4 regions of the Alteromonas sp. CH_MED4-4 genome follow, and region 4 is predicted to be linked to each of the others. Evidence: predicted binding sites of a transcription regulator. Region 4 holds the regulator's gene; each other region holds the start of a gene.
What was found. Region 4 encodes sigma-54, which starts transcription at its own class of promoters, with help from an activator protein. Its sites were predicted from a motif close to GTTGGCACGNNNNTNGNNT; they were not measured.
Positions count from the first base shown of each region.

Region 1 (4,219 bases), on a different contig from region 4:
AACATGGCTTCGGGCCGACGTATAAAGCTGTCGTTCTAGCTTCAGTCCATCAACATCATCACCCGTCTTAAAGTTTGCGGCAGCAGGCTCTTCGCATACATGTTCATCAGACTGCTGATTTGAGTAATGAATCGCAGCATCAGAAACCTCAGAATTGGTTATAATTTGGTCGCCCAACGGCCTGTTAAGTTCAGATGAATGAGGTGAAGTTGAAACGCCTGTATACAGTGGGTGTCTGTGATCGTCTAGGCCATCATGGCTAGCTACAAGAACCTTTACGAGAAGTAAGGTGAGGTTGTCATCGCTTCCTCTAGTAAATGCCTCATGTACTACCAACGCAGCTTGGTTTTCAGAAAGCGTATCGGCCTCACTGATTTTCATAAGAATGGTGGGTAGCGAAACAAACTCATAAACCCCGTCGCTACTTATCGAAAACGTGTTCGATGAGTTGAGGGTGAGTGTTGCGTGGTCGATATCTATATGTGCTTGAACGCCTAATGCTTTAGTAAGATAACTCTGCGAAGGCTCACTTTCCGATACTTGACGATGAGGTTTTGTGAGTAAGACAGGCGACTGTGCGTTCTTAGAAATAGCCTGAATTTGACAATCCCCCACATGAAATACATCCATGTGATTGCCTGTTACCACTGCCACTGTTAACGTGCACACATAACCTTTTTCTGGTGTATAGCAAAAGGGACTTCTTTGCGTACGTGTGTAAAGCAGCGCGTTTATCTCTTTAATAATGGTTTCAGCGCGCATCTTAACCGACCATTGTTCCGGCGCCATATTAAACAGTTTAATAAACTGACTGGTAGCAAAGTCGCTAGCAACTTGGCTAACCGTACTGCTACTTACACCGTCGGCGATAACAAAAACGCTGCTTTGATTTGGGTTATCAGAAACATGAAAAGCGTATGCATCTTGGTTTATCGCTTTAACGCCGGCTGTAGAAAATGCACTTACACTGAGCGTGTTAGCTGGAGGGTTAATTGGGGCGTTTAAAGCGGCTCGCTCATTCATGTTTAATTGCTTCTTACCTGCATATTTAATTATGAGCCCAATTAGTTATTTCCAAGGAAACGGATAACGCCATCATGACGTGTCTTGTAGGGACAAGGCATGATGGCTTTAAGATAAGCGCCTTAATTAAATAGGCAGTGTTTGCGATGCAGCGGCTTTATCAACAGGGATAGTACGTTTGGGTAGCGTCTTAACGTGGGTGGTGTACAAGGTTAGTCCAGTAAAGGCGAGGCCACCAACAAGATTTCCAAGTGCAGTTGGGATCTCGTTCCAAATGAAGTAGTCCATAACCGAGAAGTCGCCGCCCATAATAAGGCCAAATGGGAAAAGGAACATGTTTACTACTGAGTGCTCAAAACCCATAAAGAAGAACAGCATGATTGGCATCCACATGGCTAGTACTTTTCCGCTAACGTGGGTTGAAATCATTGCACCCACTACGCCTAGCGACACCATCCAGTTACACAACATGCCGCGAATAAAAATGGTGAACCAGCCTGCAACGCCGTGTTCTGCGTAGCCCAATGTACGAGCTTCGCCAATGCTGGCTACCTTAGTCGCGATGGCACCGCCATCCACGTTATACCCCATGGTAAAAATAAACGACATCATAAAGGCCACGGTTAATGCGCCACCAAAGTTACCTAAGAATACTAATCCCCAATTCCGTAGAATTTGTTTTGGCGTGACGCCAGGTCGCTGTGCAAGCCAAGCGAGCGGGGTAAGTACAAACACGCCGGTTAATAGGTCAAACCCCATAAGGTAGAGCATACAAAAGCCCACTGGGAATAACACTGCGCCAAGAAGAAATACGCCGGTTTGAACGGCAATGGTAACGGCAAAAACAGCGGCAAGGGCCAATATTGCACCTGCCATATAAGCGCGGATTAGAGTATCTCGTGTAGACATATAAATTTTGGCTTCGCCTGCATCTACCATCTTGGTTGCAAACTCAGCGGGGAGAAGATAAGCCATGGTTTCACCTCACGTTGTCGTTATTAATAAGTTGTCATCTGTGTGTTGGCGTTTACTGTTTCAATGCGTTCCAGAAGATCAAAAAAAGGCGTCCGCAGCGCTCTCGTAAGAAAGAACTGGGGACGCCTTTGTCCAAAACTCATGCATTGTGGTAGCTAACAAATAAACCGTCGGTTATGTGTACGCCTTTGTACTCTAAAGCCCGTTGGCAACTAATACTTGTATAAGCGCCTTCGTACTTTTGTTATCCATTTGTACAAAGCTAAAAAAGTGCCAATAACCAAAATGTACGTAAATGCGTTATTTATTGCTTTTAAAAACAATGCTTTGTATAAATTCATGGCTGTGTTGATAGACGCTTGCGCCAAGGCACTATTAATTAGTCTGCACTAAAAAGGGGGGAGTGTGAGTGTTTAAGGTGCAATCGGTTTAACCATTTCCTACTTTAATGCCTGTTTTAACATTTTTAACTGACGCTTCATGGTTGGATAAACTTTTGCCTCTTGTGTTCGGTGTGCGTATTTTTCGTGCTCAAATTGTTCACACAGAAGTGTTAGTGCCTTGGCAGCATCTTCGTTTATCAAAGGGTTAACTTCACTCATAAAGGCGGACAAGGTTTTATTCCCTCTTTCTTTTCCTGTTTTAGCTTCAACGCATTTTATTGCGTTTAGTAAAACTCTGTGTGAGGGCGACAGTGTGTTGCGATACGTTTTGGGTAAAAAATAAAGTGCTAAAATAAGCCCAATTAGACCAATGGCGGAAAGAAATACAACTCGCATTTTTTGCGGCGTTAGCGAGCCTAGTAATTCTTCAAGCATGTTGGTTTGCGCAGTATTGTCAAAGCCCAGTACCCATTTACTCCACGAGTAATCGAGCTGTTGAAACCAGCTTTGTAACGTTGCAAAAATAGCAGCGTTGCTAAGGTCGCCCAAAATACTGGCTTCACGAGACTCCCCAAGCTCTTCCAGCGCACGTTCAAGCCCGAAGGTTAAGCGTGACGGTGCCACCATACTCGTTGGGTCGTGTCGAATCCACACACCATCAATAAAAGCTTCCACCCACGCATGTGCATCGTACTGCCTTATTTGAAGCACATTGTCATTAAGTGCGCTTCCGCCCTGGTAGCCTGTCACCATTCTTGCCGGTACCCCTGCGGCGCGAAGCACATACACCATGGCGCCTGCGTAATGGGCACAAAAACCTGAGCGTTCTTCAAATAAAAAACGGTCGATGGGGTCGGTAGGCATGGCGTTCGGCGATAGGGTGTAGCGGAAGCCCCCTTGATTAAATTCACGCATTATTGCGCTAACTATTTGCTGTGCGCTTGAGTATTGTTTGGCAAGTCTCTGTCCCCACGCTCTGGCTTGAGGGTTGCCATTCATGGAAACCTGAAGGTTTAGTTGCGATTCAAAATTTCCTATTCCGCTAGTGATTTGAGCAGTTGGATAGTAGCGCAGATAAAACGCTTTTTTACTGGATATTGGGCTATTCGCCCTTAACGTAAAATCAAAAAGACTTCGTACGAAAATACTGTTCTCGCGGTTGTTGGGGGTCGAAGGCGCTAACGCAAACAGCCACGTTTGCTGTGTGGGTTCCACGATCAATTCATAACTTACCACTTGAGGCGTATTTTCCTCGGCCAGAGCTGACAAGGGTGTTGGCTTGCCCATGTAAGCTAGCTGCTGCTCTGCCTGTTTGCGCTTGTCGCTAATAGACCAGGTTTTCCCGTCAAAATGTTCTAAGGTCATAGCGCGCCAATACCTGGACGGTGCAACAGGAACTGCTTCTGTGTTTTCAAATGTGGCGCTGAAAGCCAATTCAGATGAACTTGCAAGTGACGCAATATCACCTGGCGTCACCGTGTCAGAAAGCCCGGTTTCAGTCGACTTTGACGTGGGCATCTGCCAAAGCGGAGGGAGTTGGGGAAGTAGTAAAAACAGTAGCAGCGCGATAGGGAAAGCTTGGACAATAAGCACGGTCACGAATTTAATGCTTTTTGATTTGGGTATTCCTGCACCGTGATAAATGGCAGTCGCGAATAGCAGCAGGGCCAGTATTCCTGTATAGCCAATCCACGCAAATACGCTTAGAGACGAGATAAATCCGCAGCCGATCAAGAACAAACAGGTACATACAATTAAGTGAAAATCACGTTTTTTCTCAACCAGCATGATTTTGAGCGCGCACGCGACGGTCAATAGGTTGATCATGCTATCAAGCA
Region 1 is NZ_JAYMEU010000008.1:122,056-126,274, reverse strand. It holds gene WA381_RS07765 (protein kinase domain-containing protein) at 1-1,023, opposite strand, end outside; gene WA381_RS07760 (formate/nitrite transporter family protein) at 1,150-1,998, opposite strand; gene WA381_RS07755 (transglutaminase family protein) at 2,439-4,219, opposite strand, start outside.
Region 1: WA381_RS07760 (formate/nitrite transporter family protein) is a predicted target of sigma-54. The motif match lies at 2,258-2,276, and genes of this name have one in related genera.

Region 2 (4,219 bases), on a different contig from region 4:
CATTTGCGAGATATCTCGACTCGCAGTTCCACTTGAGTTTCGGAAGCGTCAGATGGACCGGTTTTCTGGTGCTGCGACAGGTGTAATTAATGAACATACGTACTCTGAAAATGAATTAAGGTGTTTCCCCTTTATCGCCATCGGGCTTTACTTCTCTGCTGCTGCTTTAGTTATGCACAATAATATAAAACATACGTATGTTATGATGGAACCACGTCTTGCCCGAAGTATGAGGTTTGTGGGCATTCAGTTTGAGCAGGTTGGTCCCGTTATTGACTATCATGGTAGGCGTGCACCCTATTATATCAATCCATCACTGCTCTACGCTAATTTAAGGCCTAGCTTTAAAATAATGTTGAAAAACATACAGCATCAAGTTGAGAAGTATCCTCGAGACTAGAGAAGCGTCTAAACACTCTAATTACTTTTGCCGAGCCTGGTGCTCTTTACCAAATACATTGCATTCCAGTTTTCAGGCGCGTTAGGAACTATTTATGAGAACATTAGACTTTGGGTTTGAGCAACTGAAAAACCTTCTACTAACTTCTGGCTTTCGGTCATCACAGATATTATTTGTCGACACTAACGATGCGTACATCACGTATCCAGAAAAAAATTCAGCTATATTGGTCGTTAAACCATACCCTTCCGAATCCGATGGCTCTTCGCGATATATGGAAATAATTAAGATAATAGAACTTGCAAAATGCAATGGATTTGCTGTTCACCCCTACAGTAGAGGCGCCAACTTAGGTTATGGAGGTAAAGAGCCCTACGCTTCAAATTGTATTGCCTTGGATTTAAGTGAATTTAAAAGAATAAGTTACTACAAGAAATCAAGTGGACACATAACAGTAGAACCAGGAGTATCACAAGAAGCCATTAGTGAATTTTTAATAAAAAACGGTGATATCCATATACATGACACTACTGGAGCGCCAAAATTTGCAAGCGTCACCGGAAACTATCTTGAACGGGGTTTTGGTCATACTCCACTCGCTGAGCACGCTAAGAATATTCTGCATGCAGAAATTATCACTCCCAACAATAAAGAAGAAGCACCTACACATTTTGTGACATCAACCGATGGTACGTCATTTGAAATTGACGGGAAAATAGCAACCAGAACCTATAGCATCGGCCCTGACCTGACAGGTCTCGTGATTCAAAATAATGTTTCAATTGTAACAAGCCTTACAATTAAGCTTTTGAAAAAACCTGATTGTTTCGTTGCTTACTTCATACCATTCAAAGAAGAAGATATTGATCAAATGATTGATACTTGTGCAATCCTGAGAAAACAAAACACCATACACAGTGCTGCACATATTGGAAACAACATGAAGACACTCCAATTACTTGCTGTAGAATTTCCAAATCTAATTAAATCGTATGATTACGAAGAGTTAAACAAATTGATCCGCAAATTCGGTTTAGATGATTGGACGCTTTCAGGAGGGATGTACGGAACTAAAAACCAAGTCAAAGCGCATATTAAAGATCTTAAGACCGCGATGAAAAAACTAGGTGTAAAACCTTTATTCATTGACAAAGAAAAGCTCAGCTTTATTAAGAAAACGCTGTCTATTACTCCTAAATATAATAGAGCTTTAGTTAAAAAACTAGTTTCCAGTAATAGTGGTATAGCCAGAAAAATAGGCGCTAAACTTGCTCTGAGAAAGAGCCTAATAGAATTATGTAAAATAAAACAAGGGACTCCTAGCAATGAATTTCTTCGAACCATTTATTGGAGAAACCTTCAGAAGTTAACAGATAACGTGCCCAATCCAAGTCAAGACAAAGTAGGTTTGCTATGGGGCGCGCCCTGCTCTGAAATATCGAGCAAAGATTTTAAATTAATTACTTCTATCATGAGTGAAACATGTAAGAAGTATAGTTTAGAAAGTCCAATCTCAGTAACCCTTATAAATGAAAGAACAATGGAGTGTGTATTATCTCTTTCATGGGATAGACAAAAAGAGAAGGAAGAAGAACAAGCTTTAGCTTGCTATCAAGAAATAATGCTTAAGTGTGCTTCCATGGGCTTCCTTCAGTATAGAATGTCTACGCTTTCCAATCACTTTCTCAATCGACAGCATCTACCGCTACCTTTTGAGCTCCCTGAACTTAAATCTTATTTTGATCCTTGTAATGTCATCTCTCCTTCAAAATATCAATTAGTGTCTAAAAATTTTACAACACGCAAACGCGAATGAAATAAAACCATAATAATCAAATACTTAAAAAATGGCACGTTGCATGCTTATGTTAACAACGTATAACAGACCTACTGTTCAAAACAACGGAGCGTGGAAAATGAAATTTGCAACAACTATCAAATATGCAGCGATTGCGGGAGCTCTTGTTACAGCTTCAAATGCGACTGCTGGGGTATCTGCAACAGCTTATTTAGAATTAAATGATCTTGTTGTTCAAATCGATACTGATGGCGACTTGGTACCTGATCCAGTTAATCCTCTTGACTTTATTTCTATCCTTCCGGGTGGTTCACGATCAACAAGCACTTTCACTGACAACAATGGTGCTTCAGACTCAGACTTAGATTCACAAGCTTCTGCCACAGCAGATTCTGATGCAGACTTACTTTGCCTAGGTTCATCTTGCGGAGTTTTAGGTCTTACCAATAATGGCCAATCTGTTGATGGTGGCAATTTGGTTGCGAGTGACGCGTTTTACTACTCAGTGGCTGACGCTCAAGTTTCAGGCAGTGCGATTGGTTCTGGTGCTACCGGATTTACATATGCGGATGCGGGTATTGCTGCTGGTAACAATGAAAGCGCGGGTGCCAATAGTAATATCGCGAATGATATTCTTACCACGTTTACACTCAATATGTTGACAGATATTAATGTGCGATTCAGTGCACTGATGGATTATCTGGTTGATGCATTTATCTCGCCGGATATCGCTAATGATAGTTTAAGAACAGCTACATCTACAGCTAAAGCGACATTTGGAATTGAGTTAGTGAGCTTTAACACTGGAAACACAGTATCTCTTACAGGTGGTCCATCAAGCGTGACATTTAACGATATCGCAATTGACCAACCTGGACTAGGCGACCTAATCGTTCGTTCAGGTAACAACGTAGATTTCACGTCAGGCTGGGCAAATGTTAGTGCTGGTACTTATCAGTTAACAATTTCTCAATCATCAACTGTTCAATCAACGCTTGTTCCAGCGCCTACTACGTTAGCGATGGCTGCATTCGGCTTGCTGGGCTTGGGCTTAACAGCTCGCCGTAGAAAGCAAAAGTAATCATTGTCTTTATAAGAAAAGCCGGATTTTAATCCGGCTTTTTTTTATACTATCTTAATACTTCTTGTCACTTATTAAAAAGCACGATACCTTTATCAAGGTAAACTCACGGACGTTAGAAGTTTTAAAATGCTAAAAAAAAATATTCAATTTGCTGCGCTCGCTCTATTAACTTGTATTGGATGCACACCAAAGGCTCACCAAGATTACATTCAAGAAACCAAAGTTGCACTTGAGAAAGGGCAATCAAGAGAGGCTGAAGTATTAATTAAACAAGCGATGAGTGAGGAGCCAACACCTGGCCTCAGGCTATTGCTTACAGAAGTTTACTTACTAAATGGCAACACAATTGGCGCCAAACAGCAACTCGAAAAAGTAGATATTGAAGCGCTAACCCCATCCGAACAGAGCAAAGCTGAGAGTTTAAACGCACAAATAGCTATCCTTAGTTTTGATAGCAGTTACCAAAGACTTATAGATAAAAACAGTACTTGTCGCGATTGTATGTTGGCAGAAGCGTGGTCTAGCGTCGCACTATCAAACTCTATAGATTTAGAAAGAATAGAAGGCGACACAGCCGTATTTAGCGTCTTTGAAGCATTTAATAGCAACACTCTTACAAGCTTAGATGTTTCACCACTAATTGACAATTCCACATCCGATATTGAACTGCTTGTGATGGGCGATCTATTAAGGCGGTCGAATAATATTGACGGAATGATAACAGTTTATAATGCGTATAAGAAAAATAACCCTAACGTATTGAACATCAATTTGCCATTAGCTCAAGCTTTGCTAGTTAATAATGACTTTAAAAAAGCGAAAGAACTTGTAACCCCTGTTCTTGCGAGATTTTCTAAAAACCCAATGGCTAATTACCTTAATAGTTTAATTTTATTAAGCGAAAATAAAAATGTTGAGGCATATAACGCCATATCCT
Region 2 is NZ_JAYMEU010000005.1:2,919-7,137, reverse strand. It holds gene WA381_RS04970 (PEP-CTERM/exosortase system-associated acyltransferase) at 1-400, shown strand, start outside; gene WA381_RS04965 (FAD-binding protein) at 495-2,216, shown strand; gene WA381_RS04960 (PEP-CTERM sorting domain-containing protein) at 2,317-3,279, shown strand; gene WA381_RS04955 (tetratricopeptide repeat protein) at 3,409-4,219, shown strand, end outside.
Region 2: WA381_RS04960 (PEP-CTERM sorting domain-containing protein) is a predicted target of sigma-54. The motif match lies at 2,247-2,265, and genes of this name have one in related genera.

Region 3 (4,219 bases), on a different contig from region 4:
TCATCGACTCACCACCACAATGAGTCGGACAGTGCTTTCGCACTACGCGCCATGCCCGGCGCACAACGAAAAAAGCCCCGCATTAGCGGGGCTTAAACGAAGTAATAAGGCATTATTGTTATTGTTGTTTCGTTGCCTAATCGAGACTCTCTTACGAACGGCTGCTTGTGAAGTCTGGGTATGCTTCCAGACCACATTCGCTCATGTCTACGCCGTCGAATTCTTCTTCTTCGCTCACACGTACACCCATAACCGCTTTAATCACTAGCCATACCACTAGGCTCACTACGAATACCCATACAAAGATAGTCGCTGCACCAATTAGCTGACCAGAGATGCTTGAACCATCGTTAGTGAAAGGTACAAGGATAAGACCTAGAAGACCTACCACGCCGTGAACTGAAATTGCGCCCACTGGATCGTCAATCTTAAGCTTGTCTAGTGCAACAATGCTAAGCACTACTAAAATACCACCAAGGCCGCCGAACAAAGTAGCTTGTAATGGTGTAGGTGTTGAAGGCTCTGCTGTAATAGCCACAAGACCGGCTAGTGCACCGTTAAGTACCATAGTTAGGTCAGCTTTACCGAATAGAATGCGTGCTACGATAAGTGCAGCAATTGCACCACCAGCAGCTGCAGCATTTGTGTTCATAAATACAATCGCTACTGAGTTTGCACTTTCAACAGTTGCAGTAGCCAGTACTGAACCGCCGTTGAAGCCAAACCAACCCATCCACAGGATAAATGTACCTAAAGTTGCAAGCGGTAAGTTTGCACCTGGAATCGCGTTTACTTTACCGTCAGCGGTGTATTTACCCTTACGAGCACCAAGCACAAGAACACCAGCAAGAGCAGCAGCTGCACCAGCCATGTGAACAATACCTGAACCTGCAAAGTCAGAGAAACCAAGGTCGCCAAGCGTATACATACCGAATACTGCTTCGCCGCCCCATGTCCAAGCACCTTCCATTGGGTAGATGAAGCCCGTCATAACAACTGCGAATGCTAGGAATGCCCAAAGCTTCATACGCTCAGCTACCGCACCAGATACGATAGACATTGCTGTTGCAACAAATACTACTTGGAAGAAGAAGTCAGCAGAAGGTGCATATGTTGCTGGCTCTTCAGCGACACCTGTTGCGCCATCAGCCATGATACCGCTTAGGAATGGACCCCAGTCGCCGCCACCGTACATAATGCCGTAACCGCAAATCATGTACATAGTGCAAGCGATAGCGAATAGCGCCACGTTTTTAGTTAGAATTTCTGTGGTGTTTTTCGCTCGAACAAGACCTGCTTCAAGCATCGCAAAACCTGCAGCCATCCACATAACCAGTGCACCGCAGATTAGAAAATAAAAGGTATCTAGCGCATACCCAAGTTCAAAAGTGATTTCCATTATGGTTTTCTCCGCAAATATATCGTTGTGGCTTACAGCGCGTCGCTATCCGACTCACCAGTTCGAATACGAACGGCGTGTTCAAGGTCGTAAACAAACACCTTGCCGTCTCCAATTTTGCCTGTTTTGGCAGCGCCAACGATGGCTTCTACCAGGCGCTCTACTTGATCATCCTGAACAGCAATTTCCAGTTTGACTTTAGGTAGAAAATCCACCTGATATTCCGCTCCGCGGTAAAGTTCAGTGTGTCCTTTTTGACGTCCAAAGCCCTTCACTTCGGTCACGGTCAAACCGTCGATACCGATTTCTGAAATGGCTTCACGAACATCATCTAGCTTGAACGGCTTGATGATCGCTGTGACTAGTTTCATGAGTTGCTCCCAGTTTGTTTTGGTTATTCTGTGATTTATGGTCGTGTTTCCAACTATGGGAAGATAAACCAAGAGCCATGCCACAAATGATTAGCCAAATAAATCAAATACATACAAGCAAACGCTTCATGAACGCACAAAAATAATGCACACTAATGGTGCACTGTTAAAAATTTGCCCAATTTTGAAGCGGTATGAGGTTGCGGTAAGGTGAGAGGACTAAAAAGTGCGATGAAATTAGGATGGAACTATTCGATAGGGCCCATGGTCTGTTGTTTACTATGACGACTATCACCCCATCTTTCTTTGCGCCTGAGCGCAGCATTGAACACCATTCCGTTGCAAAGAAAATGGCGTGGCGCCCACTATTAATTTCGGGCTGTGCACATGTGTTTGGGGTCATCGTAGTGGTCATACTTTCTCAAATGGGCATCAACAACCAAAAAGCACGAGTAAATGTTTTGGAGCGAACGCCGGAGATAAGCGCCAGACTGTACTATCCCCCCGTTCCACGCCCTTCTGCCCAAGCTAAACCACAAGAAACTAAACCAATCGATGTTTCCCCTAAAAGGCAAGAAATTGAGTTGAAGCCTGACGCAACCAAAGCGACTGAAGCACTTGATAGTAAGAATGAAATTGTAGAAAGCCCTGCGCCCAAGCAGCAGAAAAATGCTGAGCCCGATACACAGCAGGTACCCATTGAAAGTAAGCCGACTAGTACACTGCCGTCGCCCACTTTATCAAAAGACGCAAATCGGCGCGCAGGCTCGTTGAATCTGTCGGTAAAAGATGGCGCCGCCCTCTATTTTGAAAAGTATCACAGTGACAAAGTCGCTGAAGACGCAGAACAAGCAGCAAAAGCATTTCAAGAGCGTAAAAATAGTCCTGTGCTTAGCGGGCCAAGCTCACAGCAAATACAAGCTAATGAAAATCGACGCCCTTCAAAACGCGTAAACTGTAGCAGTACGACCAATAAAACTTTGGCGATATTGAGTGGAATTGCTGGTGGAACCTTAGAATGCACCAAAATGGACGACCACAAACGTTTTATAGAAGCCAGAGTCAATAAACTTCCTAAAGACGAAGAGATTAACTAGTTGTCTCTATCAACGATTTACCGTCATGTGAGGTAAGCCCTTATCACAGTCACTTTCTTTTGAAAAACTTAGGGGGTCGCCCGAAATACGCTTTGAACCGGCGACTGAATGCTGCAACATCTTCATACCCTGTTAGCTGAGCTATACCCAACATTGGTGTATCGGTATTTCTAAGTAGTGCTTTGGCCTTTTCCATCCTCACTTTTACAAGGTAATCTCGTAAACTATGCCCGGTGGCTTCTTTAAAGCGTGTTTTGAATTGCGTTGTTCCCATGCAGGCTATCCGTGCTAACTCCACCTGTGTAAAGCCTCGGGCAAGGTCGCGATGAATATGGCTTAATACAGGAGTCATTCGCTTATCCATGCTGCATCCTTTCAAGGATGTTTCTAGCAAGGTTAAAAATAGCGCCAGTATTTCTTCATGGCCTTGGTCAGCAAACTGGCTAATTTGAATCTCTACAAACGATAAAAACGCCTGTAATGCGGACGTTACCTGAAATATCGGGTGCAACCTGTCATTTAAATTAACTGGCACATACTCCAAGTCCGCCACAATAAATTTTGACAGTTCGTTAGCGCTAAAATAATGGACCTCATTCGGCGCTATGCATACGCCTTCGCCTACGCCTACCCGCCCGCTAAAATTATCGATTTCTATCAAGATATGTCCGTTGATGGGCAGCACTAACTGAAAGTAGTTGTGTTTATGGCGGCACGTTTGCTTCGTATATGAGCGTACGGATAGCGATGGAATTGGGCTGTCAGTCATTTTATTGCTCCCAACAGTCCATAATAGGTAGTACTGATCTTTTGCCTAACTCACCGTTTATTTGCATCTATTTCCTTGCCGTTAACTCAGTACTCTCTGCCGTTAGATTAAGCACTTTTATTCATTTTGTCACAAATACGTGCAATATTTGATACGCCTAGGAAGGCGTCGAACACTACGTTTAAGGAATAAATATACATTTAAAATAAAGACAATAACGGAAAATAAATGAATATAAACTTACGTCAAATAGTCGGCTTGGCAGGTGCGTTTTTACCCGCTATCGCCATGGGTCAGGTCTCCAATGGAGACTTTGAAACATGGACGTCTGGCGCACCTAATTCATGGTCAACTATCGACTCCGGCATTAGTGTAGCTGAAAACTCGGTCTACTCATTCTCGGGAAGCAAGTCTGCTGCAGTTACCGTCAATACGACAACACAAGGTTCAACTGACTTCCGTCAGACAATCAATGTAACCGCCGGTCAAAATTATGAATTTTCAGTGAGGCTATATCACACTGAAGGTGCTGTAAAAGCACGCCTATATGTAGACGGTTATCAAGGTTATTCTGACAACAGCT
Region 3 is NZ_JAYMEU010000036.1:40,446-44,664, reverse strand. It holds gene WA381_RS18720 (ammonium transporter) at 152-1,399, opposite strand; gene glnK (P-II family nitrogen regulator) at 1,432-1,770, opposite strand; gene WA381_RS18710 (hypothetical protein) at 2,013-2,867, shown strand; gene WA381_RS18705 (AraC family transcriptional regulator) at 2,917-3,636, opposite strand; gene WA381_RS18700 (endonuclease) at 3,865-4,219, shown strand, end outside.
Region 3: glnK (P-II family nitrogen regulator) is a predicted target of sigma-54. The motif match lies at 1,837-1,855, and genes of this name have one in related genera.

Region 4 (4,219 bases):
GCTTACAAGTCAAGACAGGTTGTTCGAGATGTAAGTCTGTCTGTCTCAACGGGTCAAATTGTTGGTCTTCTTGGCCCAAATGGCGCTGGTAAGACCACCACATTCTACATGATTGTTGGTTTAGTGAATCTGGATAAAGGCAAGATTGAAATCGACGACAATGAGCTAACTCATCAGCCCATGCACGAGCGTGCACGCCGCGGAATTGGCTACCTACCGCAGGAAGCCTCTATTTTCAGAAAGCTCACAGTGCATGAAAATATCATGGCCATTTTGCAAACCCGTAAAGATTTAAATTCACAACAGCAAGAAGAAGAAGCAGATGCGCTACTTGATGAATTTAATATTAACCATATACGTAATAGTACTGGGATGAGTTTGTCAGGGGGCGAACGCCGTCGCGTTGAGATTGCCCGCGCTCTGGCAGCAAAACCGCAATTTATTTTGTTAGACGAACCATTTGCTGGTGTTGATCCAATATCAGTTAATGATATAAAGAAGATAATACAACATCTTCGCGATAGGGGTATTGGAATCCTTATCACGGACCATAACGTACGAGAGACATTGGATGTTTGTGAAAAGGCGTACATTGTGAGTCATGGCGAGCTTATTGCGCAAGGAACGGCGGAACAGGTTTTAAGTAATCAAAAAGTAAGGGATGTATACCTAGGCGAACAATTCAGGCTATAGTTAATGTAACCGAATTGTCATTTTTCAGTTTCGCTCTGGTATATTCAATTTAGAGCATTTAAATAAGACGTAGATGAAACCATCTTTACAGCTAAAATTTAGCCAACAACTTACCATGACACCACAGCTTCAGCAGGCCATTAAACTGCTGCAGCTTTCTACACTTGATCTTCAACAAGAGATCCAAGAAGCGCTCGATTCTAATCCGCTATTAGAAGTTGAAGAAGGTAACGACGAGCCGCAACTAGAAAAGAACAATATCGACAACGATGACAGCGGCTCTGAGGCCACTGCTTCTGCATCTAGTGACACATTAGAAGCCGGCGATGCACTTGAGAAAAACGATCTTCCCGATGAGCTGCCAATCGACAGTACGTGGGATGAATACTACTCTGCTTCATCTTCGCCTGCTCCGGGTCCATCCAATGACGACGAGCAAATCTTCCAAGGAGAGACTACTGAAGATATTCAAGAGCACCTTCTTTGGCAAATGCGCCTTACCCATTTCTCGGATACCGATCGCGCAATCGCTACAGCAATCATCGACTCTATTGACGAGTCAGGTTATTTAACCGTTACCCTTGACGATATTTTAGAAGCGGTTAACGATGATGATATGGAAGAGCCGATTGAAATGGACGAAATAGAATGTGTGCTTAAGCGCATTCAGATGTTCGACCCTATTGGTTCTGGCTCTCGCTCTCCACAAGAATGTTTGATGGTGCAATTGCGCCAGTTTTCAGAAGACACACCGTGGCTTGCTGAAGCAAAGCAACTGATTGAAGAGTACTCTGACTTACTGAGCAGCAAAGACTATCGTACGCTTATGCGTAAAAGCCGATTGAAAGAAGATCAGCTACGCGAGGCAATGCGTTTGCTGCAAACCTTGAATCCTCGCCCAGGTAGTGCTTTAGTTACTAAAGAGCCTGAGTACGTTATTCCTGATGTCTCAGTAACCAAGAAAAATGGCCGTTGGGTGGTTGAGCTGAACCCCGACAGTCTGCCTAAGTTAAGCGTAAATCAACAATACGCAGCAATGAGTCGCCGTGCCAAGAATAGTAGCGATTCACAATTCATCCGCTCACACATGCAAGAGGCTAAGTGGTTCATAAAGAGCCTTGAATCTCGTAACGAAACCTTAATGAAGGTTGCAAACTGCATTGTGCAGCAGCAAATGGGCTTTTTTGAGCACGGCCCGGAAATGATGAAACCAATGGTGCTAAATGATGTCGCAGAAATGGTAGATATGCACGAATCCACTATTTCGCGAGTGACAACGCAAAAGTACATGCATACGCCACGTGGAATCTTCGAATTGAAGTATTTCTTCTCAAGCCACGTTGCAACAGAGTCTGGTGGTGAATGTTCATCTACAGCGATTCGTGCATTGATCAAGAAATTAGTGGCCGCTGAAAAGCCTAGCAAGCCGCTAAGTGATAGCAAGATTGCTTCATTGTTGGCCGAACAAGGCATTAAAGTTGCCCGGCGAACAATAGCAAAGTACCGGGAATCGTTGTCGATCCCGCCGTCGAACCAACGCAAAAGCCTTATTTAATCGGGCTTAATAATATAAGGAAGACGAAATATGCAAATCAACCTTACTGGTCATCATGTCGAAATCACCGACTCTTTGCGTAATTATGTCGATACGAAGTTCAGCAAACTTGAACGTCACTTTGATCACATTTCTAATGTGCATGTCATCCTGAACGTTGAAAAATTAAATCAAAAAGCCGAAGCGACCGTTCATTTAAGTGGCGCTGAAGTATTCGCATCCTCAGAAAATACCGACATGTATGCGGCGATTGACAGCATGGTTGATAAACTCGACCGGCAGGTAATCAAGCATAAGGAAAAACTGAAAAAACATTAGTAGTTAATTAAGCATGGATATACAAGCCATCGTAAGTCTGGACCGCACCGAGTGTGCGGTTCAGTGTAATAGTAAAAAGCGAATTCTTGAGATCATCGCTGATATCGCTGCCAAGCAAAACGAGAACATTGATCAGGCAACGGTACTTAACAGTTTGATGGCTCGAGAGCGTATGGGTAGTACAGGCATTGGCAATGGTATCGCCCTGCCCCACGGGCGCCTGCCGGGCCTTGAGAAAGTGATTGCCATTGTTGTAACCAGCACGCCAGCAATCGACTTTGACGCCCTTGACGAGAAACCCGTAGACATCTTTTTTGCGCTACTCGTTCCCGAGGAACAGACCGAAGGACACCTTCAAACGCTGGCCACCGTGGCTGGTAAACTAAGCGACAAAGAAACGATTAAAGCAATACGTCGCGCAACGACAAGCGACGATATTCTATCTGCATTAAGTTAAACATTAAGCGCCTATTAACCGTTTAGTAGGCGCCTAATTCAACAACGCGTATGTGATAAAACCAGAGTATTAGGGAGAAAGTAGGTGAAGCTGATAATAATCAGTGGTCGTTCGGGGTCTGGTAAGTCTGTCGCACTTCGCGCATTGGAAGATTTAGGTTATTACTGTGTTGATAATATCCCGGTAAACTTACTTCCCACCTTAACCCATACAGTTGTTGACGAGTACGATCAGGTTGCGGTAAGTATCGATGTGAGAAACTTACCTAAAAATCCTGACGATTTGGTAGAAATTCTAGACTACCTGCCTTCTTCGTGGTCGATGACCATTGTTTACATTGACGCGAGCGATGATGTACTGGTTAAGCGTTTTAGCGAAACACGTCGTCTTCACCCTCTCGCCAAGCTTAATAAATCGCTTTCAGAAGCCATTAAAGCCGAGTCAGCCCTACTTGCTCCTATTGCTGAACGCGCAGATTTATATTTAGACACTGATAAGCTTACCATTCACCAACTGGCAGAGTTAATTCGAGAGCGTATCTTGGGTAAGAAAAGCTCACGCCTTGTGCTTGTGTTCGAGTCGTTTGGCTTTAAGCACGGTATTCCTAAAGATGCGGATTACGTTTTTGATGCCCGCTTTTTACCTAACCCCCACTGGGAGCCCGACCTTAAACATCTGACCGGATTAGACGCGCCAGTAGAAGTATTTTTGGGGTCGCAGCCTGTAGTGACCAAGTTCATTTGGCAAATTCAGAATTTAATAACGACATGGCTGCCTCATTTAGAGCGCAATAACAGAAGTTACGTAACCGTAGCGATTGGCTGTACTGGTGGCCAACACCGTTCGGTTTATATCGCACAGACCCTGTCGAAAACCTTCAGTGAAATACACCCTGATGTACAAATTCGCCATAGAGAGCTGAATCAGTAATGACTATTCAAAAAACGCTAACTATCGTCAATAAGTTAGGGTTGCATGCAAGAGCGGCGACCCAACTGGTTAAACTGGCTAATCAATTCGACGCTAAAATCATCTTAAAAAAAGGCGATAAAGAAGCAGACGCAAGCAGTGTATTGGGATTAATGATGCTTGAAAGCCATCAAGGTGAACAGGTAGACGTGATTGTGGACGGCAGTGATGCTGTTGATGCACTTGCAGCTATTGAAGAGCTTATTGAGGGCAGATTTAACGAAGAC
Region 4 is NZ_JAYMEU010000013.1:52,666-56,884, reverse strand. It holds gene lptB (LPS export ABC transporter ATP-binding protein) at 1-693, shown strand, start outside; gene WA381_RS10845 (RNA polymerase factor sigma-54) at 767-2,248, shown strand; gene hpf (ribosome hibernation promoting factor) at 2,279-2,566, shown strand; gene ptsN (PTS IIA-like nitrogen regulatory protein PtsN) at 2,580-3,023, shown strand; gene rapZ (RNase adapter RapZ) at 3,108-3,953, shown strand; gene WA381_RS10825 (HPr family phosphocarrier protein) at 3,953-4,219, shown strand, end outside.